DNA from 4 places in the Staphylococcus saccharolyticus genome. Region 4 is predicted to be linked to each of the others. Evidence: riboswitches for the same ligand, from Rfam matches in the RefSeq annotation. Region 4 holds a riboswitch; each other region holds the start of a gene.

Region 1 (6,260 bases), 1.8 Mb from region 4:
TCAGATTAATTAAGATAAAAAGGAAAATGACTATAATTAGATAACTAGGGAGTTGGACCGTCATTTGTCGGAAACTTTCCTCAAGAATCTGTCTATAGTTTGAATCTAATCCACTAGATAAAATGACATCATGTATTTCATCTTTGAATGGCTTAATTAATACGGCTGCTTTCGGAATTTTTTCGAATGTTTGTAATAACATCCATCCAATAAGTGAAATTAAACTTAGTGATGTCGTTGAAACATATAAAATTCTTTCTTTTGATGCTTTTTCCTTAAGTAATTGTCCGGTGATTGCACTTAAAATTAATAGTAAAACCATCGTACTTAAGACAAATGTATTACCTAATAACGTTGTTAAAATAACTGTTACTAATGCACTAATTCCAAATGATTGTATAGAACAGTTCCAAATTACTACTCCTGGAATCGTTGCAATTAAACATAAAATTAAGCCGAGAACAGGTAATACATGTGTTACTAAAGCGACTATCACTAATGAAATAATTGCTAAAATAGTTGCTTTAGGTTGTATTTTTGAAAACACACACGCCACTCCCATACTTTTTGACTATGATTTCTATTTTAACCTCTTTAACAAAATTTAACAATAAAGTGCTACTTTTAATGCATAGCAATAAACTAGTAGCACTCGCTTTGCAACTGTGTTCCTCCTTAATTATTTTCGTCGGAATTGCTTCAAATTTAAGAAATGATACAAATTAGGTGCCCAATCATTAAAGTTAAGTAAAAAACCATCGTGTCCGACATTGTCAGGCACAAAGAAATGACGATGATATTTAAATCTTTCACCGACAGCTCTCACTTGATCATCTGGATAGAGTAAATCATCAATAAAGCACATTGTTAACACCTTGGTTTCTAAAAATTGAAAGACTTTATCTACATCATCTCTTCCTCGATCAATATTGTGACTATCTAAGACGTCTAGTAGTGTTAAATAACAATTTAAATCGAAGTATTCTTTAAATTTATTACCTTGATGTTGCTGATAACTTACAACCTCATCAGGTGTAAAACTTTGATCATAGCTTTTAGAGGAGCGATACGTTAAGAAGCCAAGTTGACGAGCGATACTCAAACCTTCTTTCCCACCAAGGTGAATAGCTTGGCGTGCTATTTCATTAAAAGCTCGACTATAAGATGACATTTTATCTGTGGCAGCAAGGATAATAGCTTTATCGACTTGAAATTTATTATTATATAGCATTTCCATGACTTGCATACCTCCAAGACTTCCTCCTATAAGAATATTAATCTTTCTATAGCCAAGTGCTTGAATGCCTTTCTTTATTGCTTTAACGTTATCGCGTAAAGTTAGTTGCTCTGGAAATTTAGGATCAATCTTTTTGGAACTCGATCCAAATGGACTTCCTATGACATTAAAAGTCAGAAATTGATAGTCATGACATGGAATGTAGCCACCATCAATAATTTCACACCACCAACCATGATGATTATCTGTTCCATATGTTAAATGATTGCCGGTTAACGCATGACAAACAACTACTAGAGGTTGACCTGTGTATCCTACATGCACATAACGTAGTTTTAAATTGTTGATGATTTCACCTGATTCAGTTGTAAATGCACCTAATTCTAACGTATGTACTTTATAATTGGTCATCATTATCACTACCCCCTCTTACTAATAAAGCTTCCTACTCAGATGAATAAGTAAGAAGCAATCTAGTAATTATCATTCGAGTTACTCGTTGGTTGTAGCACCGTGCTATCATCATTAGTCAGTTGCTGAACCATCCCTGGGCCAGTTCCCTCAGCTTCTCAAAATAAGATTTCATCAATTTAGTTTTATAGTGATGTAGATATTAGTTTCTGGCTTGAATAGTCTAAATTTTCTAATTATTTTAATATTAACTAACTTTTTCTACAACTTCAATGATTTGCTGTTATTTTCAAAGGTTAAAAGACTAAACGTAAACAAGCGATTATAGTGATACCTCTGATTATTGTCACAGTGAGACTGCGTGTAAAAATGGCGAGAATTACAGTTGGTATGTATGATTGCAATAACATATGACAAATTAAGCGTGTATCCAAATGTATGATTATATTGTTGAATTACCCCATCAATGATAAGCGCGGTAAATAGCGTGATAGGAATATAAGAAAGCCACTTAATTACGGTTGCTGGCAAGTTTACTTTAGATATCATGACAAATGGAATAATTTGAACGAGTAACGTCACAATTCCACATAAAATGATGAGTATCAATGTATGTAAATCAGTCATCATCTTTCCATCACCACCCCTAATGTTGCAGCTACTGTTGCGGCTATTAATATTGCGACATATGAGTGCATGACTAAACTTAAAAGAAGCATCATTACAATAACGCATACAATTAATACAGTGTATATTCGAAACCTAGATTTTTTAATTGTTTCAAATTGAGATATACCTAAGAAAATAAACATTGCAGTGATGGCAAAGTCGAGACCAAGGGCATCTGGATTTGTAATATATTTGCCGAAAAGTGCACCAGCCACACAAGAAACAGTCCAAAATAGGTAGGCAGTAATATTTAATCCATGAAGCCATCGATCATTAATCTTTTCGCCTTTAACGTATGGCATTATTGCTACTCCAAAAGTTTCATCTGTTAATAATGTCCCAAGCCCTACCCTATTCCAGAATCCATACTTTTTATAATTAGGCGCTAAGGTCATACTTAGTAGAAACATTCGAGAGTTAACGATAAGTGTCGTAAGCACGATTGCTGATGTAGGTGTACCTGCCATCATTAACGTACAAACGATAAATTGAGCTGCACCTGCGTAAATAATGAGACATAGTAACATAATTTCTAGAAGGCTGAACTTTTGTGAGGCTGCAACAATTCCAAAGGATAATCCTACGCCTGCATATCCAAATAATGTAGGAATACACTCCCTCACACCTTGTTTAAAAGTAAGGTGAGTCATTTCATCAGCCCCATTCTCCCTTGTAAAATAATAAAGTTAGTCTAATATATTTCATAATGACATTCAATATTATTATAAATCGGTATGTGTGAGGTCAGACAAGCAGATGTATAAAAAGCCATTATAATGATCATTTTAAGATTTCAGAATTTTGTTTCTTTTTTTAGACTTCCTTCTGAATATTTAAAGTCAATTTCGTTTTTCATATCCCCTATCCTGTTAAACTAAAAAATTTTTAAATATAAAATTTTGAATCAATATAAAAATGACACTTTCTATTGAATACATTCAATTTTAAAAAATCATCCTTAAATTTTTAATTTATTATTAAAATTTTATTTAGATATAGTAATTTTCAAAAACAACTTAATTTTGTTTGATATAATCACACCATCAAATGAAATGAGGTGTAATAAAATTGAATTGGCAACGTAAATGTATCTTAACTACTTTATGCATATTAAGTAGTTTATTCTTAGTATTTTTGACAGTTACATATGCAAGTGAACGCAGTCCTGAAAACAGCCTTAAAATTACTACACATAACGTTTATTTCTTACCTACAGCAATATATCCCAATTGGGGACAATCTCAGCGCGCTGATTTAATTTCAAAAGCTGATTATATACAAGGTCAAGATGTCGTAATTTTTAATGAATTATTTGATAAAAAAGCATCAAATCGACTTTTAACAAACTTACAATCACAATATCCTTATCAAACACCTATTGTTGGTAAAGGCACAGAAGGTTGGCAAAAAACATCTGGTTCTTATAGAAAAATTAAAAAAGTAAGCGGTGGTGTTGGTATTGTAAGTAAATGGCCAATTGTTGAACAAGAACAACATATTTACAAAAATGGTTGTGGCGCTGACAAGCTAAGTAATAAAGGCTTTGCGTACATTAAAATTAATAAAAATGGTAAATATCAACATATTATCGGTACTCACCTTCAAGCTGAAGATCCAACATGTCTTAAAGGAAAAGATCAAACTATTAGACAGAGTCAAATGAATGAAATTAAACAATTTATTAAAGATAAAAATATTCCTAAAAATGAACCTGTATATATCGGCGGTGATTTAAATGTTATTAAAGGGTCAGATGAGTTCAAGCAAATGCCTGATAACTTGAATATTTCATTACCTACACAATTTGAAGGTAACGAATATAGTTGGGATACACGAAGCAACAGTATTGCAAAATATAATTATCCTAAATTAGATCCTCAACATTTAGATTATATTTTATTAGATCGAGACCATGCGCAACCAAGCTCATGGCATAATTATACACACAAAGTGAAGTCACCAGAATGGTCAGTAAAATCTTGGGGTAAAACTTACAAATATAACGACTATTCAGATCATTATCCACTTTCTGCATATGCATCAAATTAACATTAGTATATGTAAAATAGATTTTTAAATATCATTGCTTAAAAAGGGAGCTATAATGAAATCAAACATTGATTTCTTAATATATCTCCTTTTTTACTTTCAATATACTTAAACATGCATTTATCATTGTAAATATTATAATGCTACATTATGAAGGCAGTACTATTCTAAAAAGTAGCATCATAGCAATCACGCTTATAATTAAAAAAAGTATTTCCAACACCTAGACATTTTAATAGACTCAAATTGTCACATGGCTAAAAAATAAATACTGTCGTGTTGTAACTATTAAGATTATACATTTGTTTTAGACTACCGTTTGTATTCGGTTAGACAAACATCTCAATTATATTTCTTTCCTAACAACGTTTTAAAACATACAGAATTTCAAGAATTACTCTAGACTTTCTTTTACAAAAACTAACATGTCTCAAATTCTAATAACTTTTCTAAACTTAAATAGGTGGTATAACTTATTGTTTGATAAGATCTATTCCTCTAAATAAAAAGAGTAGACAAGAATCTTAAAGATTCCAATCTACTCACTTGTGTATTTAAATCACATTATTTAATTGGTTTTTCAATTTTAGTTTTACCACCCATGAATGGTACTAATGCTTCAGGAATTGTGATTGTGCCATCCTCGTTTTGATAGTTTTCAACGATAGCTGCGAATGTACGACCAACAGCTAAACCACTACCATTTAATGTATGTACTAATTCCAGTTTAGAAGAAGTATCACGTTTGAAGCGAATATTTGCACGACGTGCTTGGAAATCAGTACAGTTTGAACAAGAACTAATTTCTTTATAATCATTGTAACTTGGTAACCAAACTTCTAAGTCATATGTTTTACTAGCACTGAAACCAATGTCACGAGTACATAAGATTACACGACGATAAGGTAAGCCTAACTCTTCTAAGATAGCTTCAGCATTTTGTGTCATTTCTTCTAAAGCATTCCAAGAATCTTCAGGCTCTACAATACGAACCATTTCAACTTTATCAAATTGGTGTAAACGAATTAATCCTCTTGTATCTCTACCAGCTGATCCTGCTTCACTACGGAAACATGCAGTTTGAGCTGTAAATAATTCTGGAAGTACACCTGGTTGAATAATTTCATCTCTGTAGAAGTTTGTTAAAGGTACTTCAGCAGTTGGAATCGTGTATAGACCTTCTTTTTCAACTTTAAATAAATCTTCTTCGAATTTAGGTAATTGGCCTGTACCAAACATTGTATCAGCATTAACTAATTGAGGTGTCATCATTTCAGTGTAACCATGTTGCGTTGTATGTTTAGTTAACATGTAGTTCATTAAGGCACGTTCTAATAATGCACCATCTTTAGTAAGGTATACGAAACGAGCACCTGATATTTTCGCAGCACGTTCAAAGTCTGCCATTTTTAATTCTTCAACTAAATTCCAGTGTGCTTTTGGTTCGAAGTCAAATTCACGAGGGGTGCCCCATTTTTTTAATTCAACATTTTCTTCATCAGAAGCACCTTGAGGTACGTCATCATTAATTAAGTTAGGGATACGAATTAAAATGTCTCTTATTTTATTATCAACGTCATTAAGTTGAGTATCGATGTCTTTAATTTCGTCACCTAAGTTACGCATTTCTGCAATAACATCATCAGCATTTTCTTTGTTACGTTTTTTTTGAGCGATTTCTTCACTCACTTTATTTCTTTTCGCCTTCCTTTCTTCAGTTTTACTGATCAATTCACGGCGTTGTTCATCTAATTCTAAAACTTGGTCAACAACTTTAGGATCGTCGCCTCTTAATTCAATTTTGCTCTTAACTTTCTCAGGTTCATTTCTAAATAAACGAATGTCTAACATGTAACCTTCATCCTTTCCCAAATGAAATATATATAATATGGGT
Region 2 (6,260 bases), 1.2 Mb from region 4:
TCAGATGCTGGTACAATTAATGAGGGTGATAAAGCTAATCTTGTGATATGGGATTTACTAAATCATGAGTATATCCTATACCATTTTGGTATTAATCATGCTCAAAAAGTAATTAAAGAGGGTAAAGTTATTGTAGATAATGAATTTAATATAGATTAAGATAAATTATTTCGCCTATTATTACTAATTAATCTTACTCATGTATATAAATGTACTAGTTACTATGACAATCTTTGATAGTAGGTTACTAATGAAGGAGAGGGACATCGTACGTGATGACTTGCTCTTTTCTGTTTCGAAAATAAATGTATAAATCTTAGAACGCATTAAAAATTCAGAATTTTTTTGATATTAATGTTAAAATTGACTTATTAGAGATAATGATATGTTTCATTAAACAATAATGAAGCAATGCGTTTATAGTTTAGAATATTTTAGTAGGAAGGGGTTGAGTCAGCGATGACTAACTATTCAACATATATCAATTGGCGACGTCAATTTCATCGATTCCCTGAACTTTCAGATCAAGAATATAAAGCCACTAAGACTTTAAAACAAATTTTAAAAAGTTATCTAGATTTGCCTTTAAATACTGGTTTAGTTGCTGAAATTGGGGATGGAGAAGATATGGTAGCTGTAAGAACAGATATCGATGCTTTACCTAATAGAAGAACAAGTACATCATGAATTTACTTCAACAAATCAAGGTGTCATGCATGTGGCCATGATATTCATATAGCAAGTATATTAGCTGTTGTTACTAAATTAAAAGAAATAGAGAGTCAGTTAACTGGACGTGTACGTTTAATATTTCAAGCTGCTGAAGAATTGGGACACGGAGCGTTTAAAATTACTGATGCAGGTGTGCTTAAAGGTGCTAAAGCAGTGCTTGGCTTTCATAATTATCCCACTTTAAATGTTGGAGAATTTGCTATTAAATCAGGTGTGACCACTTCTTCAGTCGGTCGTTTTCAATTTCAAATTCGAGGGAAGGGTGCACATGCTGCTAAACCTGAGCAATGGAACGATCCGGTAGTCGTAGTTGGTCAACTTATTAATAGTTTACAAACAATTATAAGCTGAAATTTATCAGCATTTGATAATGTAGTCGTAACAATTAGTGAGATTTCTTGTGGCAATACTTGGAATGTTATAGCTGACAAAGCTTACATTCAAGGTACTGTTCGGTCGTATAGTGAAAAAATATTGATGATGGATTAAGTCAAGCGTTTAATGTTGATATTTATTTCTCATATTCTAGGCTTCCTGGAGCTGTAGTAAATGATAAATATTTTACTAAACTAGCAATAGAGGTCGCTAAAGAGGTGGAATATCATGTATCAATACTTGATGAACCACTTACTATTGGAGAAGATTTTTCAGGTTATACACGAGAATATCCTGGAGTATTCGCTTTCATAGGTTCCAATAGTAAATATGATTTACATCATCCTAAATATCATCCAGATGTGCGTATTTTGGAAAAAGCCCCCCAATATTTCGTACAACTCGTTCAACGTTTATTGACTTGAATTTTTAAGTTGGAGTGATTTCATATTTCTTATAATTTCCTATGATTAAATGTGCATGATAACTGGGTATATAATAAGCATTAAATTAATTAGGAGATGATTTGAAATGTCAGCTCAAGATCCTCGCAATAAATTTAAAACAGATAATTATGAAAAACAAGAACAAGAAGTTCCAGGTATACAAGCTAAGATGTCACCACAACCCGATTGTGGTGAAGACTCTTATCATGGTCACCATCGATTAGATGGCTTTAAAATACTAGTTACTGGTGGCGATTCAGCGATTGGTCGTGCAGCAGCGATTGCCTATGCTAAAGAAGGTGCAGATGTAGCGATTAATTATTTACCAAGTGAACAACAAGATGCAGATGATGTAAAACAAGTCATTGAAAGTGTTGGACAAAAAGCTATATTAATTCCTGGTGATATTAGAGATGAACAATTTAACTATGACATGGTTCAAGAGGCTTATCAGCAATTAGGTGGTTTAGACAATATAACGTTGGTTGCGGGTCATCAACTTTATCAAAATGAATTATCAGAGTTCAAAACCCAAGATTTTACTGAAACTTTCGAAACAAATGTTTATCCAGTGTTTTGGACAGTTCAAAAAGCACTAGAGTATTTACAACCAGGAGGTTCTATTACGACTACATCTTCTGTTCAAGGCTATAATCCTAATCCAATTCTTCATGATTATGCTGCAACAAAAGCTGCAATTATATCACTAACGAAAAGTTTTTCAGCAGAATTTGGTCCTAAAGGTATTCGTGTTAATTGTATTGCACCAGGTCCGTTTTGGTCTCCATTACAAATCGTTGGTGGGCAACCACAAAGTGCTATACCTACTTTTGGGCAAAACACACCATTAGGACGTGCAGGTCAACCTGTTGAATGTGCAGGAACTTATGTACTTTTAGCTTCTGATGATGCAAGTTATATTACTGGTCAAGTATATGGTGTGACTGGTGGAACTCAAATAGATTAACTTAACTATAGTTGTATGATTAGTATCAACTTTTCGGTGTGAAAGTACACGGAACGTGATAAACATTTTACAAACGTATACAGTTTAATATGAGATTTGTTTGTATAGTAAGGGCCTGGGACATAAACCAATGTCCTAGGCTTTCTTAACGTATAGGCAGTCGATGACAGAATTGAAAATGCGATTGTCCTTAGTTTTTTAATATTAGTTTCCTCTTACAAGAGACAATAATGGTTACAATGTGGATGTTTTATTTTTAATAATAATTGATTGTAGTGATGGATAATGAAAAAGATTAAAGCTGAAACACTCTCAGACATGCAAAATTATAAATTACTTAGTTATTTTTGGAGTTGCATTAGCGATATTTATCATTGCATCTATAAGTGTAGCTATTTTTGAAAATTATTTTACTACTTTAGAAAACATGTAAACTATTATTAAAATATTAAGTGTTGACGTTATTACAAATATCTTGTAACGTTAAACATAATTCAATAACTTATCAAGAGAAGTGGAGGGACTGGCCCAAAGAAGCTTCGGCAACATTGTATCATGTGCCAATTCCAGTAACCGTGAAGGTTAGAAGATAAGGTTAAACACGATGTTAACTGAGGCTGGGGCATGAATAGGTGTCTCAGCATTTGTTAATTAAACACTGTGGTTATTTTAAGTGTCTCAATCACTTTTATTTTGGAAAGTAGGTTAAATAATGGAGAAAATAAAGAAAGGCAATGCATGGGCATTACTACCATTACTTTTATTTGTAATACTATTTCTTGGTGTAGGCATCGTTACTGGAGATTTTACTAATATGCCTTTAAATGTTGCTATTACAATAACTGTTATAGTTGCCTTATTGATGAATAGAAAAGAATCATTCGCTAAAAAGGTTGAAGTTTTTACTAAAGGTGCCGGACATTCAAATATAATACTAATGATGCTCATTTTTATCTTAGCAGGTGCTTTTTCTACTACTGTAGAAAAAATGGGTGGTGTGTCTTCAACTGTTAATCTAGGACTATCCCTTATTCCACAAAACTTAATCATTGTTGGTTTATTTGTGACATGTATGTTTGTTTCGATATCAATGGGGACATCGGTAGGTACTGTAGCGGCCATCGCGCCAGTTGGATTTGGTTTTGCACAAGCAACAGACGTTCCTACAGCATTAGCGATGGCAACAGTTGTTGGGGGAGCAATGTTTGGTGATAATTTATCTATGATTTCTGATACAACTATTGCAGCTGTGAGAACGCAAAAAACTAAAATGGGTGATAAGTTTAGAGTCAACTTTAAAATTGTCTTCCCAGGAGCGATTTTAACCATTTTAATATTATTCTTCTTAACGAATGGGATTTCAATCGACCGTTCTAAACATTATGACTTTAATCTAATTAAAGTGATTCCTTATTTGTTAGTACTTATTCTTGCACTCATAGGCATTAATGTCATTATTGTGCTCATTGGTGGTACAGCACTAGCGGGTATCATTGGTTTAATTGATGGTTCATTTGATTGGAAAGGATTATTAAGCGCCATTTCGAAAGGAATTATAGGAATGGAAGATATTGCTATGATTGCTTTACTTATCGGTGGTTTAGTTGGAATTATCCAACATAATGGTGGTATAGACTGGTTATTGCAATTTGTTCGTTCTAAAGTAAAGTCTAAGCGTGGTGCTGAACTAGGTATTGCTAGTTTAGTGAGCGCTGCAGATATATCGACGGCTAATAATACGATATCAATCATTATGGCGGGTCCTTTAGCTAAAAATATAGCTGATGAATATGATGTTGATCCTAGAAAGTCTGCAAGTATTCTTGATATTTTTGGTGGATGTTTTCAAGGGTTACTACCTTATAGTCCACAAGTAATATCGGCAGCAGGTGTAGCAGGGATTTCTCCATTTTTAATGCTTCCATATAGTATTTATCCAATTTTACTTGGGGTGTGCGGTTTAGTGGCGATTATTTTCAGAGTGCCACGTTTAAAAAATAGCTGACAAACTATATAGGATGAGATGTTTTTTGAATGTATCTTAACTTGAAGAGTCTGGACATCCATCAATGTCTCAGTTATTTTGATATATTGACAATCGCTAACTGAATTGAACTTATGATGATAGCAGGATTTTTAACTATGGTTCAGAGGCAAAGCAACGAGAATTTTATATAGAAATTCAACATACAGTGCACGTTGGGGTACGGAGATGGGACAACGAATTCAATAGTAATTCTATCCCACTCTTATTATTTGAAATATAATATTTAAATTAATTTTAAAGTGCACAAAGTTTGTGACATAGCATAAATACGTTAAAATAATATTAAGAGTGAAAGTAGGTGAAAAATAGTGGCAAAATATAATGTAGAAATCGATATCGAGCGACTGCTTAAATTTACGCCAGAAGTCGTCTATGAAGCATGGACAAAGAAAGACATTCTAAAAGAATGGTTTATGACTACTTTACGCACAAATAAATCATTTGAAGCAGATATTCAAGAAGGCGGGACTTATCGCATTGTTGATAGTAGAAATGGTAAACAAAATGTCATTGAAGGTACATATGAGGAATTAGTCATGGATGAATATATTAAAATGACGATTGGAATGCTAGGATTGAGTGAAGAAGAAGATGTTATAGAAGTTGAATTCTTCGAGCGAGATAATGGTGGAACTCAAATGTTCTTTTACTATCGTTCTTTTGTAGAAAAAGAAAGAAGTTTAACGGCATTAGAGTATAAACAAAAGAAAAAAGAATATCACGATTCGACAGTTCATGGATTTGAATTAATGATTGATCAGATGCAACATGTTCTTGAAGAGCAACGACATAACTAAGTGAAAAGCCAGCTTGTCAAAAATATAAATATATTAATAAGACTGTTAGAAAACTTTTTATTGAGAAGTCATACTTCATTGAATACCTGAACTATATCTTTGGATAAGTTTCACTATCTTTAAAGGGAGCAGTGTAGCTATAGATTTTACTATTAGTAAACGAACTAGATATATGTATAGGTGTGTCGAATACATCATATGACTTTTATGGATAAGATGTACTAATGACCTAAGTAACAGTAAATCTTTAGAGGGTTTATCCACGGTTTATAGCAGCTTTGTGGTAAGAAAGATTTTTCTTACACAAGCTGCTTTTTTAAATTAATTCATTATTTTCTTTACGTTTGTTATATTTTCTTAGGAGTGTTTCAAAAAAGATGTGATAACTGATAAAACTAGAGTAATCTGTTCCATCATTTAAATAAAAGGTATTACTTGAAACATAAATATTGTAGTTAGCTTGTTGTGCGAGAGAATTATCTTTCATAGTAGTGATGGAAATAAAGAATTTTTGTCTTAATTGCAGAAGTTGTGTCACTTCGGTGAGTTGATAGGTCTCACCGGATAATGAAATAATAAAAAATAAATCTTTGGGAACTGTTTTATTTAAGACCATTTTCAATTCATAGACGTCGTGTAATATTATGATATTTTTATGCATAGTTAATAAAATACGTTGCGCTTCCTTTGCTACATTCATTTGAGCTCGACAAGTGCCATATAAATAAATAGTCGTGGCTTCATGCATTTTGTTCGTCAACAGATGATAATCAATACGTTCTAAGTAACTGAAAGTATTTTCAATTTCTTGTTTGAATTGTTCCATTGAGTCAGAGGGGAGTTGCTGTTTTTTATGATTTTCAAATTTTAAAAAGGATTTAAAATCGCTATAACCG
Region 3 (6,260 bases), 860 kb from region 4:
TTCGCCCAACACCATATTTTCCATCAGTCCAACCTGTGTTAACTAAAATAAACATTGATACCATGTTTATCAATTAAATCACCTAATAAATTTGCATAAACTGTAGGATTTAATAGTAAAAATGGAGCACCAAAACAAGTAGAGAATAAAGGTTCGGGTTCAGTCACTCCACGTTCAGTACCTACAAGTTTAGACGTAAATCCGCTTAAGAAATGATACATTGCTTGATCTTTTGTTAATTTTGAAATTGGAGGGATAACACCAAATGCATCAGCTGTTAAGAAAATAATTGTATTTGAATGAGCAGCTTTTGATGGTAAGACAATATTATCAATATGGTTTATAGGATATGCTGCTCTTGTATTTTCAGTAAATTGATTATCTTCGAAATCTGCGGTGCCATCATCTTTTACGACAGTATTTTCTAAGACTGTACCATATTCAATAGCATTATATATTTGAGTCTCTTTTTCTTTAGAGAGATTAATAGCTTTGGCATAACATCCACCTTCAATGGTTAAATACACCTTTTTTATTCCAACCGTGTTCATCATCACCAATGAGTTTACGGTTAGTATCGGTTGAGAGGGTAGTTTTTCCAGTTCCTGATAAACCGAAGAATAGTGCTACATCGCCTTTTTCTCCGACATTTGCTGAACAATGCATACTCATAATGTCTTACATTGGAAGAAGATAATTCATTACTGAAAAAATTCCTTTTTTCATTTCTCCTGCATATTCAATTCCGCCGATTAATATTAAATGAGATGATGACAAAAGTTTCTGAATGTGTACTATCTATTTCTGGTCTGCTTTAAAATGAGGTGCGGAAACAATTGTAAAGTTAGGTTTGATAGTTTTAGCTTCTTCAATTGAATCAGGTCGAATAAACATATTATGAGCAAATAAATTATGCCATGCTAATTCGTTAATAACCGTTAATTTTAAACGTGTATCTTTATCACTACCTGCATAATCATTAAAGACATATAACTCTTCTTTGTTATCCAAATAATCTAAAACTTTGTTGTAGAGTTTTAAGAATGTTTCTTCATTTATAGGTTGATTAATGTCGCCCCAATCGACATTATCTCTATATGAAGGTTCTGTAACTATAAATTTATCTTTAGGTGAACGTCCAGTATATTTTCCTGTATTAGCATTAATTGCTTCAAGTTCCGTAAGTTGACCTTCATTGTTGTTTAAAATCTTGTTGTATAGTTGTGTTGTTGACAGTTGATGATTTCTTTAATAATTGATTTATTTTGGTTGTTTCTGTGTATGTGTCCATTGACATACTCAATCCCTCCAAGCAATAGTAGCAATGTAAGCCTTTACATTTAGATAGTATAACAACAGTTTGATTAATCCACCTTAAAAATGAATAGCTGAGTAAACGAAAATTGACATTAACCTTTGAATTAGGTAGTATTATTTTTAACGGATTCTCTTATCCTGAGTGGTGGAGGGACATGGACCCAATGAAACCCAGCAACCTCTTTTATGTAAAGAAAGGTGCCAAACCGTTTTGCAGACACATAGCGTCTGAACGATAAGAGCGAATGGACGTTTAAGAGCCTTCTCTCTATCTTTATAGTGAAGAAGGCTCTTTTATTTAGCTCATATATTATAGAGAATTTTCGTAATTAATTTTAAAAGGAGCAAAACATGATTTATAATAAACGATTATTTACATCAGAATCAGTAACTGAAGGTCACCCAGATAAGATAGCTGACCAAGTTTCCGATGCTATTTTAGATGAAATTCTAAAAGATGATCCAAACGCGCGAGTGGCTTGTGAAACAACGGTAACAACTGGAATGGCACTTATTTCTGGAGAGATTTCAACTTCAACATATGTAGACATACCAAAGGTTGTTAGAGAAACAATCAAAAATATAGGGTACACAAGAGCTAAATTTGGTTATGATTTCCAAACGATGGCTGTACTTACTGCTATTGATGAACAATCTCCAGATATTGCACAAGGTGTGGATAAAGCGCTTGAATATCGTAATGATATTTCTGAAGAAGAGATAGAAGCTACAGGTGCAGGTGATCAAGGGTTAATGTTTGGATATGCAACGAATGAAACTGACACCTATATGCCTTTACCAATTTATTTATCTCATCAATTAGCAAAACGTTTATCAGATGTACGTAAGGATGAAATTTTAGATTATCTTCGTCCAGATGGTAAAGTACAAGTAACTGTTGAATATGATAAAGATGACCAACCTAAACGTGTTGATACAATTGTTGTTTCTACACAACATGCTGAGGACGTAGAATTAGAACAAATAGAGAAAGACATTAAAGAACAAGTCATTTATCCAACTGTTGATGAAAACTTATTAGATGAACATACAAAATTCTTTATTAATCCTACTGGACGTTTTGTTATCGGAGGACCACAAGGCGATGCTGGTTTAACAGGGCGTAAAATTATTGTAGATACTTATGGTGGTTATGCTCGACACGGTGGTGGTTGTTTCAGTGGAAAAGATCCTACTAAAGTCGATCGTTCAGCAGCATATGCAGCAAGATATGTCGCTAAAAATATTGTTGCTGCAGAATTAGCTAATCAATGTGAAGTTCAGCTTGCGTATGCGATTGGTGTAGCCGAACCTGTTTCAATATCTATTGATACATTTGGTACTGGAAAGGTTTCAGAAGCTCAATTAGTTGAGGCAGTAAGAGATCATTTTGATTTAAGACCTGCAGGTATCATTAAAATGTTAGATTTAAAACATCCTATTTATAAACAAACCGCTGCATATGGTCATTTTGGACGTACAGATGTTTTACTACCATGGGAGAAACTAGATAAAGTGAATTTACTTCAAGATGCTGTCGAATCAAAATAGCTTTTATTATTAGGGTATAAAGAAAATTAGTTTAAATGTCGAAAAACAGTAATTTTTCTATTATAATAAAAGTTATTGAAATGGTTAAAGGAGAGTTGTTGTGATGAGTTTATCTTCACCAATAGTTATAGGCTTAATTGTTGCGATTATTGTAGCTATTTTATTCTTTATACTTTTTTTATTTGCACATAGTAGTAAGAAAAAAGTTAAAGTACGAACAGAAGCATATTATAAAGAAAAAGAGCAACATATGAAAGAATCCCACGAGGAAGCCTTGGAAAAAGAAAGAGTAGAAAACAAAAAGGCTGTCACGAAACAAAAAGAGGATTATGAAGCGACAGTTAGTACAAAAAATCGCGAAATAGATGCGTTAAAACTTTTCTCAAAAAATCAAAGTGAATATGTCACTGATATGAGATTAATTGGAATTCGTGAAAGACTTGTTAAAGAAAAAAGAATTCGTCCAGAAGATATGTACATCATGGCCAATATTTTCTTGCCAAGTAATGAATTCAATAATATAGAACGTGTGAGCCATCTTGTGCTAACAAGAACGGGTCTATATATTATCGATTCTCAATTACTAAAAGGTCACGTTTATAGTGGAATAAGCGCTACTCAATTCAAAGAATTACCAACTATGTCTCAAGTTTTCCAGACACTTGATTTAGATGAATCAACACCTCAAACATTAGTGCTAGATCAAAATGATGATCAACAATCTTTAACATTTGTGAATTATTCTGAAAAGATTAAGTGTATTGAGCAACTTGCTGGTGATTTACAAAATGAATTAAATACCAAATATACGCCAACTTCCATTTTATATTTTAATCCTAAAAATGAAGGTGATGTTACAATATCTCATTATGCGCAATCATCAAATGTTAAAGTATTAGTAGGATCAGAACAATTAGATGAATTCTTTAATAAGTTTGTATTCCATGGTCGTATTCAATATAATGTTGATGATTTACAACATATTATGGACAAGATTGAGTCATTCAATTAAAAATAGAATTAAATCATAAAGATATTTGTAATTATCAATACTATATACTCTCAAACATTTTCTAATACGTTAATGTTTGAGAGTTTTTATTTTATTAAAAAAGGGGTATTGAATAAGAAAACACATGACTATCAGTTTGAAGTATTTAAGGAGTGAATGAGATGAAAATAGTGATGAATGTAAAAATGCAGTTAAACATGCGATTGAGAATGGATACAGAAGGTATAGACACTGCGAAGGTCTATGGGAATGAGGAGATGGTTGGTCAAGGCATCAAAGAGGCATTAGAATCTACAGGTTTAAAACGAGAAGAGTTATTTATCATTTCAAAGTTATGGCTTGAAGATTATGAACGTAATAATGTTGAAGATGCTTATGAAAATTCTATTCAACGATTAGGATTAGATTATTTAGATTTATATCTTATGCATTGGCCTGGTACAAATGAAGCTGTGATGATTGATACTTGGCAAGCTATGGAAGATTTATATAAACAAAATAAAGTAAAAAATATTGGTGTAAGTAACTTTACTCCTGAACATTTTGAAGCGTTACTCGCTCAAGTTTCAATAAAACCAGTCATTAATCAAGTTGAGTTTCGTCCATATTTGACTCAAAACGAATTACGTAAATACTTAGAGGCACAAAGTATCGTTATGGAATCATGGTCTCCACTAATGAATGGTGAGATTCTTAAAGATGATACAGTTAATGAAATAGCTAAAGAAATAGGACAGTCACCAGCTCAGGTAATTATCAGATGGAATATACAACATAATGTAGTGGTTATTCCTAAGTCTGTAACTCCTAGTCGTATTGAAGATAATCTAAATGTCTTTAATTTTGAATTGACCAAAGAACAGATGGAAAGAATCGATCAATAAAGATAAAAGAATAGGCCCTCATCCATTGGAATTTAATGAAAAATAAATGAGTAAAAAGCCCTGGTAGGTAAAACTGATAGGCACACCAAAAGTTAGACTAAAACTCTAGCTTTATGAGTGACTAACAAAATTTTTCTTACCGTGGCTTTAATACATATATTTAAATTTTAAATATATATAAGTGATTTCGGTGAGTTTTGATTATTACTTTTTAAATATGAAAACCAATATAACAAGCGATAAAACCGATAATAAATTGCAAAATTGAGTATCCTATAAAATGTAAAATTCTAAATTTAGGCGTTAACATTTTTACTAATTCAGATGAGAGAGTAGAAAATGTTGTTAAACCGCCAAGTACACCTGTTATAAAGAGAGGGGACAGCCAATGATTTGAAATTGCAGTTCCCATCGTTAAACCAATTGAAAAACTACCTAATATATTTACGATTGGTGTAGTAATTGGTATAGACGAATTAAAATGACGTTGGCACACATTTGTAACGAAAGCTCTTAATACAGCACCAATCCCTCCTCCTCCCATAACTAGGAGTGCAATAATCATGATAATTTACCTCCTATTGTGACACCGACATAACACAAAAGAACACCCAACAAATAACTTGTTAAACCGTATACTAATAGTACAATAAAATGTTGTTGCTCAAATAGAGTTACGAGCTCGAATTGAAAGGTCGAAAAAGTAGTTAATGCACCTAAAAATCCAGTAGTCAATCCTTTTTTAATAATTGGGTACTTCTTAAAATAAGATATTACAAAACTTCCAATAAATCCCATGAAAAAAGCACCTAATAGATTGGCAATAATAGTACCAAAAGGTATGACTGATCCATGATTAAGTATTGATAAAATATAACGAATGAATGCTCCTATAGCTCCACTTATAAATACATATATGTATTGCATGGTTATTTCACCTCAAATAATTGAATTTAAAATATCTTCTTTTTACTTAAAAAATAAATCCGAAAGTATGTAATGAAGAAAAAATATGAATGATAATCACAATTAAAATGATAATGGGTAAAAGTTTGCTTGCAACTTTAATCCAATCGTTACTTTCTTTAGAATATTTGATTGATTTATCCGCAAAAATAATAGCTATAATCAGAATGATAATATTTACTAAGCTAGTAGCAATCATAACTTTCATAAAAGAGCTAAATATATGACTTAATAACGTATTATTAGTATTAAAGAAAAAACTAACAATTAGAGTTATTAAACTTAGATAGAAATATTTTTTTGAACGTGACATATGTTACCTCCATGCTATACATTATTCCAATATATTATCACATTTTTAGAAAATAAGAATAGCGAAAATAAATTTTAAATAGATGTTTCCATTTTAATATAAATGCAAATTATTCGCTTCCATCACGTTGCCATGATATAAATATTTAATTACAAAGCCGTGTTAACCATAATTCTTACCATTATTTGAATATATATACATAATTTTATAATTACAT
Region 4 (6,260 bases):
ATTTAGTATCTTGTGACAATATTTTATTAAGTCTATCTTTGCTTACATGCTCTAAGTAATAGCGATCCCAATCATAACTATGGTAACCATTTGACATTAATTCTATATAAGATTCTAAATCATCCTGGTTTAATAAACGGATATTGTTCATGGTGACCTCCCCATTAAAAGAAATTACATAAATATATATTATCTTATAGTAAAGAGACTTATTAAATACATAATAAAAGAATTATTAAAAATACGCAATAATCGTTTTATAATACCAAAAAACAATCTATGAAACTTATTTATTTTGAGTTTTTAAACAAAAAATTATAATTTTGAATTACTATCTATTATTGTGTATAAAATGAATTTACTACATTCTATTGTAGCGAAAATTTTATAAAGCAAAAGCTTTTTACTAAATCTTAATAAAAATATAGTTTAAAAGGTGTTAAAATAGCGTATTTATACATAATAAGTAATAAAAATTCCGATTGAAATTCATTTAGAACTTCAATCGGAGTAGAGTTAAACTACAATATCTTAAGAAATATGAGTTAGGATAAGTTAATCTACTACTTCAACATTCAATTTAACGTCTATATTGCCACGAGTTGCTTTAGAGTATGGACAGAAATCATGTGCTTCTTGTAAATATTTTTCAGCGTCCTCTTGAGATAAAACATTTTTTACTTTTGCATGAATATCAACGCCTAGTTTAGGACTTTCAGCGTCTGGATCGTCTTCTAAACGTACAGTTAATGTCACTTCAGGTTCAGCGTCACGTACTTTATTTTGTTTTAAGATAAGGTCGACTGCGCCGTTAAAACATGAAGCATAGCCAGCTGCAAATAATTGTTCAGGATTTGTCGCATAGCCATCTGCTTGTTGTGGCGGTAATACATCTACATTTATTGCACTATCGTCTGTGTGGACATGTCCTTTACGTCCACCTACGTTTGTAGCTTTAGTTTCATATTGAACTGACATATTAATTACCTCCTAATTTCGTATGTATTTGTGTATTACCCATTGATTTATGAGTTAAATCATCAGACTTTTATTTTTTTAGAATCAATCGTGCTAAAGTAATTTGTAATAAATAAAGTGAATCATATAAAATAAAGATAATATAATAGGAATTGAGGGATAAGATGTCTCATGTAGATATAGCAGCAACGATTGCACCTGAAGTAGAAATAAGTCAAATATTACTAGATGATTTGAATCGATATAAGGATTCAATTGACATAATAGAACTAAGAATTGACCAATGGTTTAAATTTAATATGGAAAGATTTAACTTTGTAATAAAACAATTAAAGACTTTTAATTTTAAAATATTAGTTACATACCGAACAGCTTCTCAAGGTGGCAAAGGAGATTTAGAAGAGAAGGACTATTTAGATATAATAAATCAGATAATACAAAATCATCAATTTGATATGTTAGATATTGAATGGAGTCAGTCGATGAATCTAGAATTATATGCTAATGTAATTCAACAAGCTCAACGTCAAGGTATAGAAATTGTGTTATCACATCACAATTTTAAAGAAACACCCTCATTAGAAGATTTAAAATTTATATATTTTAAAATGCAAAAATTACAACCTAGTTATTTAAAACTAGCAGTTATGCCTCAATGCAAAGAGGATGTATTACACTTACTAGAGGCTATGAGCGTAACAGTGGATACTACGCCATATAAAGTTGTAGGGATAGCGATGTCTAATTTAGGAATAGTAAGTCGAATTGCACAAGGTGTGTTTGGAGGTTCTATTTCTTATGGATGCTTGGACCAACCTAAAGCACCTGGTCAAATTCATGTTCAACAATTAGAACAACTGATATCAGTGTATCATGCTTAAGCCAAAAATTTGAAATTCATAAGAACGTCAATTATAATTGATAATTGTTATCAACGTACATGAAGGGAGCGAATTAAAGTGGAATTACAAGAAGCGATATCTAGTCGTCGAAGTATCAAGAAGTTTAAACATGAAATGGCCATTGACGATAAGGCATTGTATGATGCTATTGAAAAAGCTACAGACGCTCCAAATCATGGGATGAGAGAACCATGGCGTGTGGTTCATATTGCAAAAGATAAACTCGGTGATTTTAGTCAAGATATAACAAGATTTGCATTTCCAGATAGTCCAGAGAAGCGTGAGGATCATTACAATGCAGTAACAAATTTAGGTGGAATGTTATTACTCATTTTAAAAGATGATCCAAGACAACGACAAAGTTGTGAAAATTATTTCGCATTCGGGGCATTTACTCAAAATTTAATGTTGCTTTTATATGAAGCAGGTATAGGCACATGTTGGAAATCACCACAGTATATTTTTGAACCCAAAGTACGTAAAGCTTTAGGTGTTAAAGATAATGAGATTCTAGCAGGTTTTTTGTACTTAACAGATTTAGAAGTTGTGCCTACAAAAGCTCAACGTAAAAATAAAAATCTAATTACTGAGTTTGAATAACACTTCCATGATTAAGAGTGATTATAATCAACAAGCTTCCCCTCTATCATTTGCACTATAAGGTGGAAGCTTATTTTATTTCAAAGTCAAATTCTCATCTAAAAATGATTCAACTTGGTCAGGTGTTTTAGCATTTGCTGAGTGAAGATGTGCCAATTTTTTACTATTTTTAAATATTAGAATACTAGGGATACCCATTACATTGTTTTTAGTTGTGGTCTCTTCAAGTTCATCACGATCCACAACATACCAATTATAATTATTAAATTTCTCTACAATCGGAGTAATCCACATATCCATTGCTTTACAATCTGGACACCAATCAGCTTCAAATTTCACGATGACAGGTTCTTGACTATTAAGAATAGAATCAAACTCTTCAGTTTTATGAATATTTTGCATAGTTTTATGCTCCTTTTCTAAGATTTAGTAAATTTATTATAACTAATGTTATCTTTTTAATAAAAATATTAGCCTAAAAACTAAAGCGTTCTATCTAAGAACATGGTATATTTGAGTTAATATAGAGAAGGAGGTAATATAACGAATGATCAAATTTTATCAATATTCAAATTGTACGACTTGTAAGAAAGCCGCTAAATTTTTAGATGAATATGGTGTGAGTTATGAACCAATTGATATTGTTCAACACACACCAACTAAAAAAGAATTTGAAGAAATCATCGACAAAACAGATGTAGAAATTAGCAAATTGTTTAATACACATGGTGCGAAGTATCGTGAATTAAAATTAAAAGATAAGCTTAAAAATATGTCAGATGATGAAAAATTAGAATTATTAGCATCTGACGGAATGTTGGTAAAACGTCCATTAGTTATCTCTGGAGATGATATCACTTTAGGTTTTAAAGAGGACGATTATAAACAGCATTGGTTGTAATTTTATTGCTTTGTCTTAAAAAGTGAACATTAATAGTAAATTATTAGTGAAAATGATGTTTTATAAACTTAAACACGAATTTTAATTAACATTATCTTTTAGATAATAGTTGAATGAATAATTTCAGTGTGGCATCATTAAATTGTAATTAAATAATTAGGAGGGGATTCTCGTGGCAGTACCGAGCGAATTTAAGTATTCTAAAGAACATGAATGGGTTAAAGTTGAAGATAACGTAGCAACTATTGGTATTACGGAACATGCTCAGAATGAATTAGGTGATATCGTATTTGTTGAGTTACCTGAAACAGATGATGAATTAAATGAAGGTGACACTTTCGGTAGTGTTGAATCAGTTAAAACTGTGTCAGAGTTATATGCACCAATTTCAGGTAAAATCATCGAAGTGAATGAAGAGTTAGAAGATAGTCCTGAATTTGTTAATGAATCACCATATGAAAAAGCATGGATGGTTAAAATAGAAATAAACGATGAAAGTCAATTACAAGAATTATTATCAGCGGATCAATACTCAGAAATGATTGGTGAATAGTACGTTTAAACTCCTCGATTATACAAAATCAAGGAGTTTTTTTACAAGGGTTGTAAGTTAAAACTGTTGAAGTAATCATCTCAGGATTATAGCAGAACATTAAATGAGTTCTTTTAAATAAACAACAATAGTAAAAGTATATCAATTACATATGAAACTAAAATTTAAATCATTACTAGCAGAGTATTGATTGATATTAATGGTTAAAAATTGTAGTGAATTGTGGAACGCTTGAGCTAAGCTCATGCATCAGTGACACTAGCAATTAAAAATTGCAGTGTCACTTAATGTTTAGTTTTTTGGGATTCTGTGAATTATGTAAGTGACAGTTCTATCGACGCTTAGAAGGTGGATTGACATGACTATTGTAAATAAAGTAATCATTGTTGAAGGTAAATCGGATAAGAAAAGAGTACAACAAGTTATCGCTGAACCCGTTAGTATTATTTGTACCCATGGCACAATGAGTATAGATAAGATTGACAATATGATAGAATCACTTTATGGTAAACAAGTTTATGTTCTTGCAGATTCTGATGACGAAGGAGAGAAAATTAGAAAATGGTTTAAAAGATATTTAAGCGAAAGCGAACACATATATGTTGATAAAACATATTGCGAAGTAGCAAAATGTCCAAAAAATTATTTAGCTAATGTTCTGAATAGATATGGTTTTACTGTTCGTAAAGAGAAGAATCTTATGCCTAATTTAAACACTGAAAGGTTAATTTTAGTTAATGAATAGATCTAAAGATCTTAAAGATATAACAGAAAATTTCAACAAAGATAAATATCTCATTTTTGGTTACACACCTATGTGTGGTACATGTAAAATGTCTGAAAAGATGTTAGACATTGCTAATGAAATTGTACGCTTACCTGTAATAAAAGTTAATCTTAATTTTCATCCTGAATGGAGTAAAGAAAAAGAAATAATGTCAGTACCCGTTTTGTTAGTTATCAATAGGGATACAGAGCTGAAGAGAATTTATGCATTTCAATCAGTACCTTATTTGTTAGAAAATTTAAAATAATTATTGACGAAACTTTAGCACGGTGGTAGGATTAAAACAAATTAAATGATGCGTAAACTCTTATCAAGAGAGGTGGAGGGATGTGCCCTATGAAGCCCGGCAACCGTCTGATATAGAAATGGTGCCAATTCACATAAAGTTTAACTTTAAACTTTAGAAGATGAGAGAAAGAATATATGACTAATGCTTTCTCAAATTTTCTAAAGATTGAGAAAGCATTTTTTTAATTTTATTTAAGCAACATTAAGGAGGCTATTAACGTGATTGAGTTAAATCAAATTGTTAAACGATATCACACGAAGAACAAAGATGTTCTCGCTGTTGATCACATTGATTTAAATATTGAATCAGGCTCAATTTTTGGCGTTATTGGTTTCTCTGGTGCTGGTAAGAGCACGCTAATTAGAATGTTTAACAATTTAGAAACTCCAAAATCTGGAGATATCATTATAGATGGAGACAATATTAGTCAATTATCTAAGTCAGAGTTACGTAGAAAACGTCAAAAAGTAAGTATGATTTTCCAACATTTCAACTTATTATGGTCTAGAAATGTAATGAAAAACATTACGTTCCCACTAGAGATTGCAGGTGTACCTAGTGGGACTGCTAAACAAAAAGCACTTGAGTTAATAGAACTTGTAGGTCTTAAAGGGCGTGAAAATGCTTATCCTTCTGAATTGTCAGGTGGACAAAAGCAACGTGTCGGAATAGCTAGGGCTTTAACGAACAACCCGGATGTTCTATTATGTGATGAAGCTACGAGTGCATTAGATCCACAGACTACAGATGAAATTCTTGATTTATTGCTAAAGGTTAGAGAACAACAAAATCTTACTATCGTTTTAATCACACATGAAATGCATGTGATTAGGCGAATTTGTGATGAAGTAGCTGTAATGGAGAGTGGTAAAGTCATTGAACAAGGTAAAGTTAGTAAGGTATTTGAAAATCCTCAACATGAAGTGACTCAACGATTTGTTAAAGATGATTTAAATGATAATTTTGAGGAATCATTAGACGAATTAGAACCATTAGGTAAAGATGCTTACATAGTAAGATTAAACTTTACTGGCAATAATGTGACACAACCTATCATTTCATATATAACAAAAATGCATCATATTGACTTTAACATCCTTGAAGCTGATACTAAGAATACTAAAAATGGCTCGTTAGGTTTTTTAGTGATTCATATTCCACACATTAATATAGAGTGTTTTAATCAATTTAAAAATGATTTACATGACCAACACGTGAATGTGGAGGTGTTGAGACATGGGTAAATCATA

Evidence for each region. Region 4 has a riboswitch for S-adenosylmethionine ahead of DYE57_RS09060 (methionine ABC transporter ATP-binding protein). Riboswitches for the same ligand answer to the same signal wherever they lie in the genome.
Region 1: linked by a shared signal. The riboswitch ahead of metX (homoserine O-acetyltransferase MetX) and the one ahead of DYE57_RS09060 (methionine ABC transporter ATP-binding protein) in region 4 are both predicted to bind S-adenosylmethionine.
Region 2: linked by a shared signal. The riboswitch ahead of DYE57_RS02810 (Na+/H+ antiporter NhaC family protein) and the one ahead of DYE57_RS09060 (methionine ABC transporter ATP-binding protein) in region 4 are both predicted to bind S-adenosylmethionine.
Region 3: linked by a shared signal. The riboswitch ahead of metK (methionine adenosyltransferase) and the one ahead of DYE57_RS09060 (methionine ABC transporter ATP-binding protein) in region 4 are both predicted to bind S-adenosylmethionine.

What each region holds. Positions count from the first base shown of each region.
Region 1 is NZ_UHDZ01000001.1:12,267-18,526, reverse strand. Features, by position in the region: gene DYE57_RS00070 (YybS family protein) at 1-562, opposite strand, end outside; gene metX (homoserine O-acetyltransferase MetX) at 680-1,648, opposite strand; SAM riboswitch class I at 1,715-1,818, opposite strand; partial or broken gene DYE57_RS00060 (AzlD domain-containing protein) at 1,945-2,278, opposite strand; gene DYE57_RS00055 (AzlC family ABC transporter permease) at 2,275-2,967, opposite strand; gene sph (sphingomyelin phosphodiesterase) at 3,386-4,366, shown strand; gene serS (serine--tRNA ligase) at 4,931-6,217, opposite strand.
Region 2 is NZ_UHDZ01000001.1:625,533-631,792, forward strand. Features, by position in the region: gene hutI (imidazolonepropionase) at 1-159, shown strand, start outside; partial or broken gene DYE57_RS02800 (amidohydrolase) at 460-1,532, shown strand; gene DYE57_RS02805 (SDR family oxidoreductase) at 1,639-2,520, shown strand; SAM riboswitch class I at 3,020-3,116, shown strand; gene DYE57_RS02810 (Na+/H+ antiporter NhaC family protein) at 3,233-4,525, shown strand; gene DYE57_RS02815 (SRPBCC family protein) at 4,876-5,364, shown strand; gene DYE57_RS02820 (MurR/RpiR family transcriptional regulator) at 5,681-6,260, opposite strand, start outside.
Region 3 is NZ_UHDZ01000001.1:999,284-1,005,543, forward strand. Features, by position in the region: gene DYE57_RS12805 (phosphoenolpyruvate carboxykinase (ATP)) at 1-55, opposite strand, end outside; gene DYE57_RS12810 (phosphoenolpyruvate carboxykinase (ATP)) at 39-527, opposite strand; partial or broken gene DYE57_RS12815 (phosphoenolpyruvate carboxykinase (ATP)) at 511-1,236, opposite strand; SAM riboswitch class I at 1,448-1,559, shown strand; gene metK (methionine adenosyltransferase) at 1,669-2,868, shown strand; gene DYE57_RS04975 (hypothetical protein) at 2,972-3,880, shown strand; partial or broken gene DYE57_RS04980 (aldo/keto reductase) at 4,044-4,810, shown strand; gene DYE57_RS04985 (fluoride efflux transporter FluC) at 4,976-5,329, opposite strand; gene crcB (fluoride efflux transporter CrcB) at 5,326-5,691, opposite strand; gene DYE57_RS04995 (hypothetical protein) at 5,738-6,043, opposite strand.
Region 4 is NZ_UHDZ01000001.1:1,857,584-1,863,843, reverse strand. Features, by position in the region: gene DYE57_RS09105 (GNAT family N-acetyltransferase) at 1-151, opposite strand, end outside; gene DYE57_RS09100 (organic hydroperoxide resistance protein) at 556-978, opposite strand; gene aroD (type I 3-dehydroquinate dehydratase) at 1,143-1,859, shown strand; gene DYE57_RS09090 (nitroreductase family protein) at 1,938-2,480, shown strand; gene DYE57_RS09085 (thioredoxin family protein) at 2,556-2,882, opposite strand; gene DYE57_RS09080 (arsenate reductase family protein) at 3,028-3,381, shown strand; gene gcvH (glycine cleavage system protein GcvH) at 3,554-3,934, shown strand; gene DYE57_RS09070 (toprim domain-containing protein) at 4,293-4,679, shown strand; gene DYE57_RS09065 (thioredoxin family protein) at 4,672-4,968, shown strand; SAM riboswitch class I at 5,026-5,135, shown strand; gene DYE57_RS09060 (methionine ABC transporter ATP-binding protein) at 5,229-6,254, shown strand; partial or broken gene DYE57_RS09055 (methionine ABC transporter permease) at 6,247-6,260, shown strand, end outside.